2 linked regions of the Azospirillum brasilense genome follow. The protein of the gene in region 1 interacts with the protein of each later gene in a pairwise test. Links are inferred from orthologs where the notes say so. Each region holds a gene or a part of one and is shown on either strand. Other genes may lie near its edges.

The links.
Region 2: the proteins of thrS (region 1) and rplA interact in binary tests that used the Escherichia coli proteins (3 or more experiments, as listed by UniProt). The link is inferred for Azospirillum brasilense from one-to-one orthologs.

Annotation. Positions count from the first base shown.
Region 1 is NZ_CP012914.1:660,331-666,363, forward strand. What follows is about bases 3,065-6,033. They hold thrS (threonine--tRNA ligase), read left to right. Parts: upstream 3,065-3,551; coding sequence 3,552-5,516; downstream 5,517-6,033. Other genes in these bases: AMK58_RS03020 (EAL domain-containing protein), read left to right, coding at 3,065-3,416; infC (translation initiation factor IF-3), read left to right, coding at 5,601-6,033. In the rest of the region: AMK58_RS03000 (cell wall hydrolase), read left to right, coding at 1-97; AMK58_RS03005 (hypothetical protein), read right to left, coding at 194-442; AMK58_RS03010 (DUF952 domain-containing protein), read left to right, coding at 749-1,126; AMK58_RS03015 (quinone-dependent dihydroorotate dehydrogenase), read left to right, coding at 1,123-2,196; more of AMK58_RS03020, read left to right, coding at 2,205-3,064. UniProt on the Escherichia coli protein: Catalyzes the attachment of threonine to tRNA(Thr) in a two-step reaction: L-threonine is first activated by ATP to form Thr-AMP and then transferred to the acceptor end of tRNA(Thr). The rate-limiting step is amino acid activation in the presence of tRNA.
Region 2 is NZ_CP012914.1:2,248,540-2,260,917, forward strand. What follows is about bases 1-2,846. They hold rplA (50S ribosomal protein L1), read right to left. Parts: upstream 1,852-2,846; coding sequence 1,150-1,851; downstream 1-1,149. Other genes in these bases: rplL (50S ribosomal protein L7/L12), read right to left, coding at 1-306; rplJ (50S ribosomal protein L10), read right to left, coding at 364-882; rplK (50S ribosomal protein L11), read right to left, coding at 1,856-2,290; nusG (transcription termination/antitermination protein NusG), read right to left, coding at 2,425-2,846. Also shown: more of nusG, read right to left, coding at 2,847-2,955; preprotein translocase subunit SecE, read right to left, coding at 2,961-3,158; tuf (elongation factor Tu), read right to left, coding at 3,457-4,647; 23S rRNA (guanosine(2251)-2'-O)-methyltransferase RlmB, read left to right, coding at 5,097-5,951; AMK58_RS10510 (hemerythrin domain-containing protein), read left to right, coding at 6,152-6,610; AMK58_RS10515 (hypothetical protein), read left to right, coding at 6,702-6,974; AMK58_RS10520 (polysaccharide biosynthesis/export family protein), read right to left, coding at 7,127-7,699; AMK58_RS10525 (outer membrane beta-barrel protein), read right to left, coding at 7,934-9,238; AMK58_RS10530 (MarR family winged helix-turn-helix transcriptional regulator), read left to right, coding at 10,102-10,542; AMK58_RS10535 (ABC transporter substrate-binding protein), read left to right, coding at 10,722-11,951; AMK58_RS10540 (ABC transporter permease), read left to right, coding at 12,090-12,378. UniProt on the Escherichia coli protein: One of the primary rRNA binding proteins, it binds very close to the 3'-end of the 23S rRNA. Forms part of the L1 stalk. It is often not seen in high-resolution crystal structures, but can be seen in cryo_EM and 3D reconstruction models.

The sequences.
Region 1 (6,033 bases):
ACACATGCACCGGGCGGGGATGAACCCGCAATGGGCACAAGGGCGTAGCGTCTGTGCCGAGATCGGCGGGTTCCAGTTCTACGACGACGTCGAATGACCTGTCGTTCTGCACCGACGCCTCCCCGACGCGCTTTGCCGGGCCGGACAACCACTCCGGACCGCTATCGCGGAAGGAGAGGTTGTAACGGAGCGGTCAGGCGGCTTCCTTGATCATCGCCAGATAGATCTTCCAGGCCGTCTCGACCGAGACGCCGCCGGCGCGCGACCCGGCGGCCAGCATCGCCGCCGAGGGCTTCAGCGGAACGGGCGTGCTGCTGGGCTCCGCCAGGGCGGTCAGGGGGGCGCTGTCCACGCTGGACACGATCACCCCATGGACGCGCGAGTCGAGCGCGTGTTCCACCGGGTGGCGTTCCTTCACAACATTCATCGCAATCGCGTTCATGGGGCTTCTCCTTGCTTGCCCACCTCCCAGCAATCCCAATGCCAATTCCGAAAAGTTGCCGCCGAAGGGGCGGCTGCCTTGGAGAGCCCTTGATTCTGCGGCTTTTCCGTGTGGTCGGTGGGGTGCGATGCGGCGGAACGGCGAATTTTCCTTCTGCAAAATGTCGGGGGATTCCCGAAGCCACGTTTGCAAATTGCGAAGCAAACAGCGCAACGTCCCATTCTGAAGTTATCAACGCTCCGCCGGTTCTCCCGTTTTTGCCACGGCTGGCTTTGGCGGAGGGCTTTGCGGTAAGGTCGCCCCGCCATGACTGAACGGATCATCTTTCATATGTGCCGCGCCGCGGAGTGGGAGAAGGCGCTCGCCGCCGGGGCCTACCACGGCTCGTCGCAGGATGCGGCGGACGGCTTCATCCATTTCTCCACCGGCGCCCAGGTCGAGGAAAGCGCCGCCAAGCACCGCGCCGGGCAGGACGGCCTCGTCCTGCTGACCGTGGACGGCGCCGCGCTGGGCGCCGCGCTCCGGTGGGAGCCGTCGCGCGGCGGTCAGCTCTTTCCCCATCTCTACGGCCCGCTGCCGCCCGCGGCGGTGCTGCGCGCCGACCCGTTGCCGCTGGGGCCGGACGGCCGCCACCTCTTTCCGGCGACCTTCAAGGACGCCGCCTTTAAGGATACCGCGCCGTGATCGACCTCTTTCCCATCGTCGGCCCCATCCTGCGCAGCTTCGATCCCGAGACGGCGCACGGGCTGACCATCAAGGCCCTGTCGAGCGGGCTGATGCCGCCGGTGCGGGAAAAGGACGATCCCATCCTGCGCAGCCGCGTGTTCGGCCTGGACTTCGCCAACCCGGTCGGCCTCGCCGCCGGTTTCGACAAGAACGCCGAGGTGGTCGACGCCATGCTGCGGCTGGGCTTCGGCTTTGTCGAGGCGGGCAGCGTCACCCCCCGCCCGCAGCCCGGCAATCCCAGGCCGCGCCTGTTCCGCGTGCCGGAGCAGGGGGCCGTCATCAACCGCATGGGCTTCAACAACGAGGGGCTGGAGCCCTTCGTCCAACGGCTGGAGCGACGCCAGTCCGGTGGGCGCAAGGCGCCGGGACTCGTCGGGGCCAACCTCGGCAAGAACAAGGACACGGTGGAGGCCGCGGACGATTATGTCCTCGGCGTGACCCGGGTGGCGGCGCTGGCCGACTATCTGGTCGTCAACGTGTCGTCTCCCAACACGCCGGGCCTGCGCGCGCTTCAGGGGCGCGACCCGCTGCGCACCCTGCTGGGCCGCGTTCTCGACGCCCGGTCGGCCTGCAGGCTGGCCAAGGCACCGCCAGTCCTGCTGAAGATCGCCCCGGACCTGACCGACGAGGACAAGGCGGATATCGCCGCGGTCGCTCTGGAGTCGGGCATCGACGGGCTGATCGTGTCCAACACCACCATCGCCCGCCCGGCGGAGATCCCGGAGCCGCTGCGCGGGGAAGCCGGCGGCCTGTCCGGCAAGCCGCTGTTCGCGCCCTCCACCGCGGTCCTGCGCGAGATGTACGGGCTGACCGGCGGCAAGCTGCCGCTGGTCGGTGTCGGCGGCATCGCGTCGGGCGCGGACGCCTACGCCAAGATCCGTGCCGGTGCCTCGCTGGTGCAGCTCTATTCCGCGCTGGTCTACGCCGGGCCGGCGCTGGTGCTGGCGATCCGCCGCGACCTCGCCGCCCTGCTGCGCCGCGACGGCTTCGTCTCGCTGAGCGACGCCGTGGGGGCGGATCACCGCTGAGCGGGCGCATGGCGGCTCTGGCGGCCTTCCTGTACGGGCTTGCCGTCGCCACGGCGGCGGCCTCGGTCGCCCTTGGCCTGCCGGAATTGCGACCCGGCACCGACCCGGCGGTGGGCTGGATCGGCGGTGGGCTGGTCCTTCTGGCGGGTGGCGTCGCGGACCTGCACCGCCGCTTGGCCCGTCGGCAGCGTGACACCCTGCGCCGGCTGGACCACCTTCAGAAGAGCGTGGACGCGCTGGGCGAACGGCTGGAGCAGCGGATCACGCCGGGAGCGGAAACCGACAACGCTGTTCCTTCGTCCACCGCCCACGAGGCCGTGCTTCAGGAGGTCAGGCTCCTGCACACGCTGGTCGCCCGGCTCGGCGAGTCCCGATCGTCGGGAGAGCGCGAACCGCCGGCGGCATCCCGTCCGGTCCGGCCTGCGCCCCTAGCCTCGCGCATTCCGGACCCGCAGCCCGCGGCCGGAGCTGAAGCGAGGGCGATGGACGACGCCGCGGTTCTGGAAGCGGTGCGCGACGCGCTGGCCGCCGACCGGATCGACATCCACCTCCAGCCGATCGTCAGCCTGCCCCAGCGCAAGCACCGCTTCTTCGAGGTGTTCTCGCGCGTGCGCGCCGCCGACGGGTCGCTGATCCTGCCGGACCGCTATCTGGAGATCGCGGAGCGCGCGGGGCTGATGGCCACCATCGACAATCTCCTGCTGGTCCGCTGCATCCAGCTGATCCGCGAGACGGAGCGGCGCCAGCACGCCATCGGCTTCTTCTGCAACATGTCCGCCGCCACGCTCAGCGACGCGGCCTTCATGCGTCAGTTCCTCGATCTGTTGGCCCGGAACCAGACGCTGGTGCCCAAGCTGGTGTTCGAGTTGAGCCAGCAGGAGCTGCGGGCGGGCGGGGCGGTGACGATGGGCATCCTGTCGCAGCTGTCCCGCATCGGCTTCCGCTTCTCCATGGACCGGGTGAGCGACCTGGACATCGACGTGGACGCGCTGCTGCGCCACGAGATCCGCTATCTGAAGCTGGACTGCGCCCTGCTGCTCGATTCCGCCCTGGCGCCGCGCGTCGAGGCGCTGCGGCGGCGCCTGGACGGTACGGGGATCGACCTCATCGCCGAGAAGATCGAGACGGAGGCGCAGCTCGACGCGATCCTGCGCAACGGCATCGATTTCGGCCAGGGCTACCTGTTCGGCGAGCCGCGCCCGGCGCGCAAACCGCCGTGAAATAATTTTGCAAGGAAATTCGCCGTTCGGGTGGCGGATTCAGGCCGGAAATGCCCCCGGCGCCCTTGACAGAAAGCCCGCCCGCATTAGAAGTTTCGCCTCCCGGCATCCGCCGGGTGCGATGCAAACAGTCAAATGGTGACTTCGGTGACGTCCAACATCGCCATCACGCTGCCCGACGGCAGCGTGCGGGAGTTCGACCGGCCGGTGACGGGGCTTGAGATTGCCCAGTCGATCGGGCCGCGCCTTGCCAAGGATGCGCTTGCCGTCAAGCTCGACGGCGAGGTGAAGGACCTCACCACCACCGTCACCACCAACGCCAAGATCGAGATCGTCACGCGCAGTCATCCCGACGCGCTGGAGGTCATCCGTCACGACGCCGCCCACGTCCTCGCCGACGCCGTGCAGAAGCTCTATCCGGGCACGCAAGTGACCATCGGTCCGGCGATCGCCAACGGCTTCTATTACGACTTCGCGCGCGAGGAACCCTTCACGCCCGACGATCTGCAAAAGATCGAGGCGAAGATGCGCGAGATCGTCGCCAAGGACGTTCCCATCGTGCGCGAGGTCTGGACCCGCGACGATGCGGTCGCCTACTTCAAAAAGCTCGGCGAGCATTACAAGGCTGAGCTGATCGAAGCGATCCCGGCGGACCAGGACATCAGCGTCTACCGCCAGGACGACTGGCTGGACCTGTGCCGCGGCCCGCACGCCCCGACCACCGGCAAGGTCGGCAACGGCTTCAAGCTGATGAAGGTGGCCGGCGCCTACTGGCGCGGCGACAGCCGCAACCCGATGCTTCAGCGCATCTACGGCACCGCGTGGCGCGACGAGAAGGAGCTGAAGGCCTACCTGCACCAGCTTGAGGAGGCGGAGAAGCGCGACCACCGCCGGCTGGGCAAGGAGCTGGACCTGTTCCACGTGCAGGAGGAGGCCGTCGGCTCGGTCTTCTGGCACCCGAAGGGCTGGACGCTGTTCCGCACGCTGGAGACCTACATCCGCACCAAGCTGAGCCAGGCGGACTACGTCGAGGTCAAGACGCCGCAGCTCATCGACAGCTCGCTGTTCAAGGCGTCGGGCCACTGGGACATGTATGGCGACAACATGTTCAAGGTCTCGGCGGACGACGGCGAGAAGATGCTCGGCATCAAGCCGATGAACTGTCCGGGCCATGTGCAGATCTTCAAGCACGGGCTGCGTTCCTACCGCGACCTGCCGATCCGCATGGCGGAGTTCGGGGCCTGCCACCGCAACGAGCCGTCGGGCGCGCTGCACGGCATCCTGCGCGTGCGCGCCTTCACCCAGGACGACGCCCACATCTTCTGCACCGAAGATCAGGTTGCGAGCGAGGCGGCGGAGTATTTCAAGCTGCAGCTCGGCGTGTACCGGGATCTGGGCTTCGACAAGATCGCGGTGAAGCTGGCGCTGCGTCCCGACGTCCGCACCGGCTCCGACGACCTGTGGGACCGGGCGGAGGGCGCGCTGCGCCAAGCACTCGACGCCGCCGGGCTGGAGTATGAGGACCTGCCGGGCGAGGGCGCCTTCTACGGCCCGAAGGTGGAGTTCCACCTGACCGACGCCATCGGGCGCACTTGGCAGTGCGGCACGCTCCAGTACGATCCGAACCTCCCCGAGCGGCTGGACGCCTCCTACATCGGCGAGGACGGCGCCCGCCACCGTCCGGTGATGCTGCACCGGGCCATCCTGGGGTCGCTTGAACGCTTCATCGGCATGCTGATCGAGCATTACGCCGGCAAGTTCCCGATGTGGCTCGCGCCGGTCCAGGCGGTGGTCTGCACCATCACCAACGAGGCCGACGGCTACGGGCAGGAGGTCGTCAGCCTGCTGAAGCGCCGCGGCATCCGGGCCGAACTCGACACCCGGAACGAGAAGATCAACCTGAAGGTCCGTGAACACAGCCTTCAGAAGGTTCCCGTCCTGGTGGTCGTGGGCAAGCGCGAGGCGGAGGAGCGGACCGTCGCGCTGCGTACCCTCGGTGGTAAGGATCAGGAAGTTCTTGCCCTCGACGCCGCGCTCAATAAACTGAGCGAGGAGGCGAGGTCCCCCGCGGGCGCCGCCGCTTTCGATTCGCCGTTCTAACCGACCGCACCGTCCGGGCGGGCCTTCCTCCGGGAGGTCGCGCCCCGGTGGGTTTCCAGTCATGGAGAAGCGTCCATAGCCAGGATACCGTCCGAAGCCGCTCCGACCCGCGATGGACCGCGGGTGAACCGGGAGATCACGGCTCGCTCGATCCGTCTCGTCGGTGCCGACGGCGAGATGGTGGGCGTCGTTTCGCTGCGCGATGCGCTGCTGGCCGCTGAGGATGCGGGCCTCGACCTCGTCGAGATCGCCCCCCAGGCGGAGCCTCCTGTCTGCAAGATCCTCGACTATGGCAAGTACAAGTACGAGGCGCAGAAGAAGGCCGCTGAGGCCCGCAAGAAGCAGAAGATCATCGAGGTGAAGGAGATCAAACTCCGACCCAACATCGATGACAACGACTACGACGTGAAGATGCGCTCGGCCCGCCGCTTCCTTGAGGAAGGCGACAAGGTCAAGGTGACCATGCGCTTCCGCGGGCGCGAGATGGCGCACCAGGATCTTGGCATGAACGTGCTGG
Region 2 (12,378 bases), 1.6 Mb from region 1 along the record:
CACGGCCTCCTTGACCGGCTTCGGGGCGCCTTCGACCAGGTCCTTGGCTTCCTTGAGGCCCAGGCCGGTGATGGCGCGGACTTCCTTGATCACGTTGATCTTCTTGTCGCCGGCGTCGGCGAGGATCACGTTGAACTCGGTCTGCTCTTCGACCGGGGCGGCGGCGGCGGCCGGACCGGCGGCGGCAACGGCCACCGGAGCGGCGGCGGAGACGCCCCACTTCTCTTCCAGCAGCTTCGACAGCTCGGCGGCCTCGATGACGGTCAGGGCCGAGAGATCGTCGACCAGCTTCTGCAGATCAGCCATTTTAATGCTCCAACAACTCGATGTTCTGGGATGGGTAGACAGCTAGACGGGTGCGGCTCAGGCCGCCTCGTCCTTCTTCGCGTAGGCCGCCAGCACGCGGGCGACCTGGCCGCCCGGAGCCTGGAGAACGCCGGCGATACGGGTCGCCGGAGTCTGGATCATGCCCACGAGCTTGGCGCGCAGTTCGTCCAGCGACGGGAGCGTGGCGAGAGCCTTCACTCCCTCCGCGTCGAGGATCTGGTCGCCGAGAGCGGCACCGACGATCTTCAGCTTCTCGTTGGTCTTCGCGTAGTCGGCCACCACCTTGGCGGCCGCGACGGGATCCTTCGAGTAGGCGATCGCGGTCGGTCCCTTGAAGAGACCGTCCAGACCTTCAAACTGCGTGCCCTGAAGGGCGCGGCGGGCGAGCCGGTTCTTCGTCACCTTGAAGCTCGCGCCCGCGGCCCGAATCTTGCCACGCAGGTCGGTGACTTCCGCCACCGTCAGGCCGAGATGGTGGGTGACCACCACCAGGCCCGTTTCCTGGAGCTTCGACTGCAGGTCCGCGATCGTCGCTTCTTTTTGTGTACGATCCACGGATCGCCTCCTTGCACAGAGGTTTACAAGGGACCCCTTCCCTTTCGGTGGGGAGCCCCGGCGAACCTGTCCCAGAAGTTCGAGCCGTTCCTGAACCGCGGGCAAGCCCGCGTGGTTAACGGTTCAACTCCTGTCTGCTCTGGCAGGTTTAAGCCCTTGCCTCCGGAGAGACGCGGGCACCAGCGGTCTTGGACAGGGTGGGCATCCCCGCAGGGACACCCGATCGCCGCCGGTTCCCGAAGGAGCCGGCGGCGAAACTCAGATCACTCAGGCCGTGGCGGCCAGAGTGGACAGATCGAGCTTCAGGCCCGGGCCCATCGTCGAGGACAGCGAGACCTTCAGCAGGTACTGACCCTTGGCACCGGTCGGCTTGGCGCGGGTGATGGCATCCACGAAGGCGCGGATGTTCTGCACCAGGGCCTCTTCCGAGAAGCTGGCCTTGCCGACGCCGGCATGCACGATGCCGGTCTTCTCGGCGCGGAACTCCACGGCGCCGGCCTTGGCGGCCTTGACGGCGCCGGCCACGTCGGGGGTCACGGTGCCGAGCTTCGGGTTCGGCATCAGGCCGCGCGGGCCGAGGACCTTACCGAGCTTGCCGACGACGCCCATCATGTCCGGGGACGCGATGCAGCGGTCGAAGTCAATGTTGCCGGCCAGGATCTTCTCGGCCAGATCGTCGGCGCCAACGATGTCCGCGCCGGCGGCCAGGGCGTCATCCGCCTTGGTGCCCTTGGCGAACACGGCGACGCGCACGGTCTTGCCGGTGCCGTTCGGCAGGTTCACCACACCGCGGACCATCTGGTCGGCGTGACGCGGATCGATGCCCAGGTTCATGGCGATTTCGATGGTCTCATCGAACTTCGCCTTGGGCAGGCCCTTGATCAGGGAGACGGCGCCTTCCAGCGAGTAGAGCGCCTCGCGGTCGACCTTCTTGTAGGAATCGGTCAGTCGCTTGCCGAGCTTCGCCATGGGATCAGCCCTCCACCACTTCGAGGCCCATCGAGCGGGCGGAACCAGCGATCATGCTCGCGGCCGCCTCGACGTCGTGGGCGTTCAGGTCCTTCATCTTCTTTTCGGCGATGTCACGAATCTGGGTCTTCGTGATCTTGCCGGCGAAAGCGCCCTTGCCGGTGGTCTGCGAACCCTTGTCGATGCCAGCGGCCTTCTTCAGGAAGTAGCTGACCGGCGGGGTCTTCGTGACGAAGGTGAAGGTACGGTCGCCGTAGGCGGTGATGACCACCGGGATCGGCATGCCGACTTCCAGGTCCTGCGTCTTGGCGTTGAACGCCTTGCAGAACTCCATGATGTTCAGGCCGCGCTGACCGAGCGCCGGGCCGATGGGCGGCGACGGATTCGCCTTGCCGGCCGGAACCTGCAGCTTGATGAAGCCAACGATTTTCTTTGCCATGTCACAACCTCCAGATACGACGCCTCGATACGCTGTCCGGCGTCGCGGGGCTTTGCGGTGCGGCTATGGCGGGCCTTCCGCAGCAGAAAGGAGCACGTGACTGTTCATCACGTGCCCCGGGAAAACGGTTGGTCTCAGACCTTTTCGACCTGGGTGTATTCCAGCTCGACCGGCGTGGAGCGGCCGAAGATCGACACCGCCACCTTGAGGCGGGCCTTCTCCTCGTCGACTTCCTCGACGGTGCCGTTGAAAGAGGTGAAGGGGCCGTCGCTCACACGAACCTGCTCGCCCACCTCGAAGGTGATCGAGGGCTTGGGGCGCTCAAAGCCTTCCTGCACCTGATGGATGATCCGCTCGGCTTCGCGCTGGCTGATCGGCTGCGGCTTGCCGCCACCACCCAGGAACCCGGTGACCTTCGGCGTGTTCTTCACGAGATGCCAGGACTCGTCCGTCAAATCCATCTTGATGAGGACGTAGCCGGGGAAGAACTTCCGCTCGGTGTTGATCTTGGAACCCCGGCGCACCTCGACCACTTCCTCGGTCGGCACCAGGATCTCTTCGAATTTGTCTTCCAGACCCTTCTGAGCCGCCTTCTCGCGGATGGCCTGGGAAACCTTCTTCTCGAAGCCCGAATAGACGTGAACGACGTACCAGCGCGCGGCCATGGCGATCAGGCTCCCAGCCCAAGGATCATACGGACGGCGAAGGCCAGCACCTGATCCACGACGAGGAAGAACAGCGAAGCCAGCACCACCATGACGAACACCATGGCGGTCGTCACGCCGGTTTCCTTGCGGGTCGGCCAGGTGACCTTGGCCACCTCGCGGCGGACGTCGCGCGCGAATTCTGCGGGGTTCACTTTAGCCATCGTAGACCGTGCGGGCTCCGGTGCGACGTGTAGGGCGCGGTCAGCGACCCGTTCTTGTTCGGTACGGCGTGGCAGGAGTGGAGGGGCTCGAACCCCCAGCCCCCGGTTTTGGAGACCGGTGCTCTACCAATTGAGCTACACTCCTATCGCCGCAGGCTCTACCCCCGGCGGGGAGCGGAGCTTATAGCGCATAGCCGCGTGGCTTGCTAGCCTTTTTATCGGCCGGCATGCCGAAAACGACAGGGATCAATCCCGCCGCCGAACCATGGGGAACGACGGCGGGATCGACACCTTTAACTTACTTGATGATCGAGGCGACGACGCCGGCGCCGACCGTACGACCACCCTCGCGGATGGCGAAGCGCAGGCCCTCGTCCATGGCGATCGGAGCGATCAGCTCGACTTCCATGGAGATGTTGTCGCCCGGCATCACCATCTCGGTGCCTTCCGGCAGCTTCACCATGCCCGTCACGTCGGTCGTGCGGAAGTAGAACTGCGGACGGTAGTTGGTGAAGAACGGCGTGTGACGGCCACCCTCTTCCTTCGTCAGGATGTAGGCCTCGGCCTTGAAGGTGGTGTGCGGCGTGATGCTGCCCGGCTTGGCCAGAACCTGGCCGCGCTCGACGTCCTCACGCTTCGTGCCGCGCAGCAGCGCGCCGATGTTGTCGCCAGCCTCACCCGAGTCGAGCAGCTTGCGGAACATCTCCACACCGGTCACGGTGGTCTTGACCGTGGCCTTCAGACCGACGATCTCGACTTCCTCGCCAACCTTGACGATGCCGCGCTCGACGCGGCCGGTCACCACGGTGCCGCGGCCCGAGATCGAGAACACGTCCTCGATCGGCATCAGGAACGGACGGTCCTTCGGACGCTCCGGCTGCGGGATGTACTGGTCGACCTCGGCCATCAGCTTGAGGATCGCGTCACGGCCGATCTCCGGCGAACGGTCCTCCAGCGCGCACAGCGCCGAGCCCTTGACGATCGGAATGTCGTCGCCCGGGAACTGGTAGGAGGACAGCAGCTCGCGCACCTCCATCTCGACCAGCTCGAGCAGCTCCGGATCGTCGACCATGTCGACCTTGTTCATGAACACCACCAGCGCCGGCACGCCGACCTGGCGGGCCAGCAGGATGTGCTCGCGGGTCTGCGGCATCGGGCCGTCGGCGGCCGACACGACCAGGATCGCGCCGTCCATCTGCGCGGCGCCCGTGATCATGTTCTTCACGTAGTCGGCGTGGCCCGGGCAATCGACGTGGGCGTAGTGGCGGTTGGTCGTCTCGTACTCGACGTGGGCGGTCGAGATCGTGATGCCACGCGCCTTCTCTTCCGGCGCCTTGTCGATCTGGTCGTAGGCGGTGAAGGTCGCGCCGCCGCTCTCGGCCAGCACCTTCGTGATCGCCGCGGTCAGCGACGTCTTGCCGTGGTCGACGTGGCCGATCGTGCCAATGTTGCAGTGCGGCTTGTTCCGCTCAAACTTTGCCTTCGCCATCGCTTTGGTCTTTCGTTCCCGACGTTCCGGACGCACACAATGGCCCGGCCGAGACCGACATTTCCCTTAGCGCGGGGGGATTGGAGCGGGTGAGGGGAATCGAACCCCCGTCGTAAGCTTGGAAGGCTTCTGCTCTACCATTGAGCTACACCCGCCTGCCATGCCCCGCCCGGCGCTATCGACCGGGAAACGCGATCACGGACAAGCCGTGGAATGTAGTGGTGGAAGGGGCTGGATTTGAACCAGCGTACGCTTACGCGGGCAGATTTACAGTCTGCTGCCTTTAACCACTCGGCCACCCTTCCTCAGGCCCGCTGCGGGACATGCCCGCCGCGGAGTTCGGCACTATGAGAATTTTTCAGGCCTTGTCAACACGTCTGAAGCAGTCCAAACCAGAAAACTGTGAATAACCGCGGCGGGCTTAGCCCCGCCCCCTCCAGTCGGACACCATGACCCGTTCGAAGAAGCCATCCGCGCCCCACGGCCAGCCCCCTGCCCCGGCCAAGAACCACTCCCCATCCCACCGCGAGTCGCGCGGCGACCGCACCTCCCCAGGGCGCGGCGCGCAGGGCGTCCTGCTCTACGGCCTGCACCCGGTGTCTGCGGCCTGGCTGAACCCGGAGCGGCGCATCCACCGTCTGATCGCGACGGAAGCGGGCCGCGCCGCGTTGGAGCCGGTGCTGGCCCAGGCCAAGGCGCGCGGGCTGCAACGGCCCGGCCTTATGCCGGCCGACCGCAACGACCTGGACCGCATGTTGCCGCCGGGCGCCGTACACCAGGGCGTGGCAGCAGACGTCGCCCCCTTGGACGAGATCGGGATCGAGGACCTCTGCGTGGAGGCCGATTCGGATCCGTCGGCGCTCGTCGTCGTCCTCGATCAGGTGACCGACCCGCACAACGTCGGCGCGATCCTGCGCTCTGCTTCGGCCTTCGGGGCCAAGGCGGTGGTGGTGACGGAGCGCAACGCGCCGGAGACCACCGGCGTCCTCGCCAAGAGCGCCTCGGGAGCACTGGAGTCGGTTCCGCTGGTGCGAGTCACCAACCTCGCCCGGGCGCTCGCCGATCTTCAGCAGGCCGGCTTCTGGACGGTCGGTCTCGCCGAGTCGGGGACGAGCACGCTGGCCCAGTGCAACCTGACGGGCCGCACCGCGCTGGTGCTGGGGGCGGAGGGGGCCGGGCTGCGCCGCCTGACCATGGAGCGTTGCGACATCGTCGCGCGCCTGCCGACCCAGGGACCGGTGGGCAGCCTGAACGTGTCCAATGCCGCCGCGGTCGCCCTCTACGAGGTCGCCCGGCTGCGCTGACGCGTCGCCAAACGCGCCGCACAGGTGAGGCTTGCTGCGGACCGCGGGGGACGCTAGTGTAAGCGCCCGCCGCCGTCTGGCCGGGCGGCATGCCGGTTTAGCTCAGTTGGTAGAGCAGCGGTTTTGTAAACCGAAGGTCGCGGGTTCGAGCCCTGCAACCGGCACCACCTTTTTTTGACCGCCAGACCGACGTCCTGCCCATGACGCACGCCACCGAAGGCGGCTCCCTGATCCCGACCGGCTCCGGCGTCATCGACGCGGAGCACAGTTCCATTCTCGACCTCCTGTCGGCGATGACCGCGGGCGGTCCGGTCGGGCTGGCGGAGCTGACCGCGCTTTCGCACGAGGTGGCGGAGCATTTCGCCACGGAAACGGTGGAGATGGCCGTTCTGGCCACGGACCGGCGGGAGCGGCACGAGCAGGCCCATCGTAGCTACTTGGCCAGCATCGACGCTCTGGTGGGTACCGCTGAGCGCGGCGCCCCGGTGACCAGCGACGACGCGAACCGGCTGATGCTATGGTTCATCGTCCACTCCAACACCGCCGACACCGAACTGGTGGAGGCCGCCCGGCGCGCCGGCGACGAGCCGCCCATGATCTCCATGGACGAATGGCTCGACGGCCTGGACGAGGCTGATCGGGACGCCTTGCGCTCCTGAGACGGCCATGACGCCCCAACCGGGGAACCGGGCCTCCAGGCAGCGGTTGGAGAGGGGACGATCCCTTCCAGCAACCGACCCAGGCTCCTTCATGGAAAAATCCGACACTCCCAACGCCGGGGCGCAGCGCCTGCGCGACGCCATCGACAAGGGCCTGACCGGCGACAAGATCCCCGCGTCTGACCCTGCTGCGGCCCCGCTGGGCACCGACGACGAGGCCGCGGGCGTCCGACCGCCTCCGGCCGCCAGCACTCACGATCCTGCCCCTTCCGACGCCCGCGCGCCCTCGGGCCACTCCAAGGGCGCCGACGCCTTCCGCAAAGGCGACCTTCCCTACGGCGAGGGCACCCGCGACGATGGATGACCGCCGCCACGAGGCGGACTGTTGCGCAAAAAAATGTCCCTCTTCCGAATGGGAAGAGGGACATTGTCATGGCGTCGAATGGTGGCGGGGCGCCTGCCCCAGTTTTCCGAAACAAATGGGCCGTCTGGCGAGTTTCCGGAACCGGTTGCCGATCAGAAATAGCGCTCCGGCACGCGCAGCACGTCGTCGGGCATCACCGGCGTGGTGATCGGGGCGCGGCGCAACTCCTTCTTGGGGTCGGCCCCGCGTGTGATCAGCACGTAGTCCTCCTTGGCGCGGTAGGTGTAGCCGCCAGCCATCGCCACCGCCGACAGGGCGGTCATGCCGTTGACATACTGGTACTGGCCGGGGTTACGGACCTCGCCCAGGATGAAGAAGGGCCGGTGGTTCAGCACCTCGACGCTGACCTTGGCATCGCGGACGTAGCCCTGCGACAGGCGCTTGGCGATGTCGGTCTCCAACTCGCGCGGGGTGTGGCCGCGGGCCGACACCTCGCCGATCAGCGGCATGGCGACCTTGCCCGACCCGTCGACGCGGAACTCGCCGGAGAGCTGCTCCTCGCCGAAGACGATGACGCGCAGCGCGTCGCCGGCCCCCAGGCGGTAGTCCGTCATCTGGGCGACGCCGGGCGGTTCGAGAGGGGCATCCTGGCCACCGGCGCAGCCGACCATCGCGGCGGCGACCACGGTCATTCCGAGCGCGCGGAACACGTTACGTCGATTCATCCCTAACCCTTCTCCATAGCTCGTGAGGACATCGGGTCCAGGCGCCCGCGGACGGAGCGGCCGAACCCTGAGCGGTCACGGAGGGAGACTAGCAACTCGCACGCGCTTGGGAAAAAGTGGAGAGGAAGTAACGCCAACGGAGGAAAAGGATTCGCATCACCGTATAGGCGGAAATGCAAAAGGGGCGCCCATCGGCAGATGAGCGCCCCTCTGTGCATGGACTAGACGAACTGATTACATCTGAGCGCCGACGCGCAGATAGACCAGATTGTCGGAGTAATCGAAACCACTGAGGTTCGAGTTACGCTTTTCGTAAGTATAGCCGCCATTCACGAAGACGTAGCGGCTGAGCTGGTAGCTGGCACCGGCCCCCAGTGTGTAGACGTCGTCGGTGCGGTCCACGCCGTTGAAGTCGTCCTGGCGCCACTGGACGCGGGCGTTCAGCAGCAGGGTGCGCAGAAGCTCGTGATCCACGCCGACCGCGGCGACGGTGCGGTTGTAGCTCGACGCGATCTGGCTGCCGCGGGCGTAGGTCGATTCGCGAACCTGACGGCTGAGCGAGCCGGTGACCGAGGTGAGCTGGGTCACCGACCAGTTCAGGCGGCCGCCCAAGGCCAGACCACCGAAATCCTTCAGCGTCGGATCATCGTAGGTCCGGCTCAGATAACCGGCATAGATCTCGCCGTTGATGAGGCCGGTCAGGTCGGTGGACAGGCCGCCGACGACCTCATAGCCGTCCGAGTCGCGGTTGACGCCGCCGAAATCCGGGGTCAGCCGGTACCGGGTCCAGTTGTAGGAGCCCTGGATGAAGGCTTCGTAGCCCTGGATGAACTCGTAGCCGGCACGGGCGGTGCCCGTGTAGCTCCAGCGGTCGCGGTCCTCCTGCGACTCCGTCCGCCCGTTGGTCAACTCGGCGTCCTGATAGGAGGTGTACTGGGCCCCACCGGTCAGGCGGACGCGCAGGCGGTTGAAGCGCTGGTTGAACGATGCCTCGCCGCCATGGGTGAAGTAGTTCACCGGCTCCGCGAAGCGCGGCACCACGGTGCCGGTGGCCAGCGACACGTCGAAGTTCGGGTCGGACCGCCCCTCATGGTCGCGGCGGCTGAACAGCAGGCCGCTGACCGAGCTGTCGCGGGTGATGTCGTAGCGGCCGTCCACCTGCGCCCGGTAATCGGCGTAGTTCTCCGACGAGTAGTCGAAGAAGCGCCCGATGTTGCCGGAGGCCGAGAAGTTCAGGGCGTGGTTGTTGAAATCCGAACGCACATCGACGCGCGGCTGGGTGACCCAGATGAAGTCGTCGCGGGTGTCGTTCTCGGTCGCGAAGACGTTGCTTTCATAGGTCAGGCCGGTTTCGATGCGCGGCAGGATACGGAACGATCCGGCGCGGATGCCGAGCTGTTCGACCTCCGGACGGCGGCGCTCCAGCACGGTTTCACCGGGCTGCAGTTCCTGGGCGCTCACCGGCGTGGCCGCGGGCAGCGCCGTCAGCACGGTGGACGCGAGCGCGAGGGCGAGAAGGGACAGGGAGCTGGGCTTCATGGGTCACCGCGCAAGGCTGAAATCAGTGGCTCGTATCGGGCGGCCGAATGGCCTTGGAATGTGCAATCGCCGCTCCGGCAGAAGCGGACAGTCGCTGCAAAGACAACTCATGGCGTGATGTCCGTGCAACAGTGAAGCCGTTCAGCCGTGGTTTTTGCCCGCGCCTGTGTTGTTGGCGCAACAAGACTTGCGTCAGACGCGCGCTCTATTGCCATACGCCCGCACCATTAGAGCTAAGGTCATACGACCACGAAACCACACGTCCGCCTCCTCGGGAACCACCCTTCGGCAACACCCGTTCACGCAAATGCGGTCTAGAGCCGCGCCTTGAAGCGATGAGGAAGCGCCGAGCATGACCAGACCCCTGACCACTCCCCCGCCGCCCAAATCACCCCGCCATCCTGGTGACGATGTTGTGATGCCCCCCTACACACCGGGGAGTGTCCCACCGCCGGACGGCGACCTTCCAAAGTCCGACCGCGAAAGGACTCCGCCGCCGAACACTTATCCACCGAAACAAAATCCATAATTGAAATACGGACAACCGTTTGGCATGACCAAAACACACCCGCATATGCAGATTGCCCGCCAGTCCATCGGAAAGATTATTGAAACGCACGACTCATCTTCGTTCGCGAGTGCTTTACACTTTAAATAGTCAAAGGGCCTAGACTGTGGCTCTATGCCGCAGCGACGAGCGTTGCCTATTGCGACTTCCACCCCTAGGCTTCAAGGCGAAGCCTGCTGCATTTGGCGCAAGCCTGGGAACATTCCCAGGATCGGCGCCGAACCTGTCGCACGGTGTTCCGCCGACACCCGCCGCAACCGGAAACGGTCCGGCTCCGCAACGCTCGTGTGCGCCCATGGATCAGATTGCCCATCCTCCGACCGACGATTACCTGCTGACCGGGCAGGTGCACTATCGCCTCCGCCGGGCCCACCAGCGCGCGTCCTCCATCTTCATGGACATGATCGGCGACTCCCAGCTCACCCCAACCCAGTGGGGTGCCCTGGTCACGCTGCGGACCGAAAGGTCGCTGTCGCAGAACCAGCTCGGACGGCTGACCTTCATGGACCCGGCGACCACCCAGGGGGTGATCCTGCGCCTTGTCGAGCGCAACCTGGTGGAGCGCCAGCCGGACCCGCAGGACCGGCGTCGCACCAGCGTCAGCCTGACCCGCGCCGGCCAGTCGCTGGTCAGCACCCTGCTGGAGAATGCCACGAGGGCGCATCACCGCACGCTTGACCCGCTGACCCCGGAGGAGCAGGCGACCTTCCTCCTGCTTCTCTCGCGCCTGATGTGAGGCTGGTGTCACCCGCACCGGCACCGGCACGGGGAAAACCGGCTTGGTGAAAACCGGCATGATGCGGCGCAACGGAACGGTGACTTTTGCGGTGGGTTTGCTATGAACGCAGACATTGCGTTCACGCTGCCGTTCCATGCGTTCACGCAGCCGCCAACCGCGCCGGGATACCGCTGACCATGAACCGCCGCCATCTCCTGCTTGCGCCGGGTGCTGCCGCCCTCGCCACCGCCCTTTGCTTCGCCGCGCCGATGCCTGCCGCCCAGGCCCAATCGGGCGGCCAGCCGATTCGCGTCGGCGAGATCAACAGCTACACCGGCCTGCCGGCCTTCACGATCCCCTACCGCCAGGGCTGGCAGCTCGCGGTAGAGGAGGTGAACGCGGCGGGTGGCCTGCTCGGCGGTCGCAAGCTGGAGGTCATCTCCCGCGACGACGCCGGCAAGCCGGACGACGCCGTGCGCGTCGCGCAGGAGTTGCTGTCGAACGAGAAGGTCGAGTTGCTGGCCGGCACCTACTTCTCCCACGTCGGGCTGGCCGTGGCGGACTTCGCCGCGCGCAACAAGCTTCCCTTCGTGGCGGCGGAGCCGCTGACCGACGCCATCACCTGGACCAAGGGCAACCGCTACACCTTCCGCCTGCGCCCCAGCACCTACATGCAGGCGGCCATGCTGGTTGAGGAGGCGGCGAAGCTGCCAGCCAAGCGCTGGGCCACCGTCGCCCCCAACTACGAATACGGCCAGTCGGCGGTGCAGTGGTTCCGCCAACTCCTGTCGGAGAAGCGGCCGGACGTCGAGTTCGTCGCCGAGCAGTGGCCGGCCCAGGGCAAGCTGGAGGCGGGGCCGACCGTGCAGGCGCTGGCCGCGGCCAAGCCCGACGCCATCTTCAACGTCACCTTCGGCGCCGACCTCGCCAAGTTCGTGCGCGAGGGCGAGGGGCGCGGCCTGTTCCGCAACCGCACCGTCGTCAGCCTGCTGACCGGCGAGCCGGAGTATCTCGACCCGATGAAGGACGAGGCGCCGGAAGGCTGGATCGTCACCGGCTACCCGCAGGAGCAGATCGACACGCCGGAGCACAAGGCCTTCCGCGAGGCCTATGCGAAGCGCTTCAACGAGCCGCCGCGCCAGGGCTCGGTCGTCGGCTACGCCACCTTCAAGGCCATCGCCGCCGCGGTGGAGAAAGCCGGCTCCACCGATGCGGAGAAGGTCGTCGACGCACTGTCCGGCCTGGAGCTGTCCAGCCCCTTCGGCCCGATCACCTTCCGCGCGCTCGACCATCAGGCGACGATGGGCGCCTATGTCGGCAAGACCACGGTGAAGGACGGCCAGGGCGTGATGACCGGCTGGCGCTACGCCGACGGGGCGGACTATCTGCCGTCCGACGAGGCCGTCCGCAAGATGCGCCCGGAGTAAGGGGGCGGCGTTCTTGCCCCCACCCTTCCCTCCCCCGCTCCGCAGGAGAGGGAGATTGATCCCCTCCACCGCGCAGCGGGGGAGGGTTAGGGAGGGGGCAAAAAGGCCACTCTCCCGCCGACCCTGCCGAAAGAGCCGATGTCCTTCTACCTCGTGCAATTCCTCAGCGGCCTCGCCACGGCGGCGACGCTGTTCCTGGTGTCGTCCGGGCTGACCATCGTGTTCGGCGTGACGCGGATCGTGAATTTCGCGCACGGCTCCTTCTACATGCTGGGCGCCTATCTCGGCTGGACGCTGGTGGAGCGCTTAGGGAGCACGCCGCTGGGCTTCTGGGGCGCGGTGGCCGCGGCCTCGCTGGCGGTCGGCCTGCTCGGCGCGCTGATGGAGGTCGGGCTGCTGCGCCGCCTTTACCGCTCGCCTGAGCTGT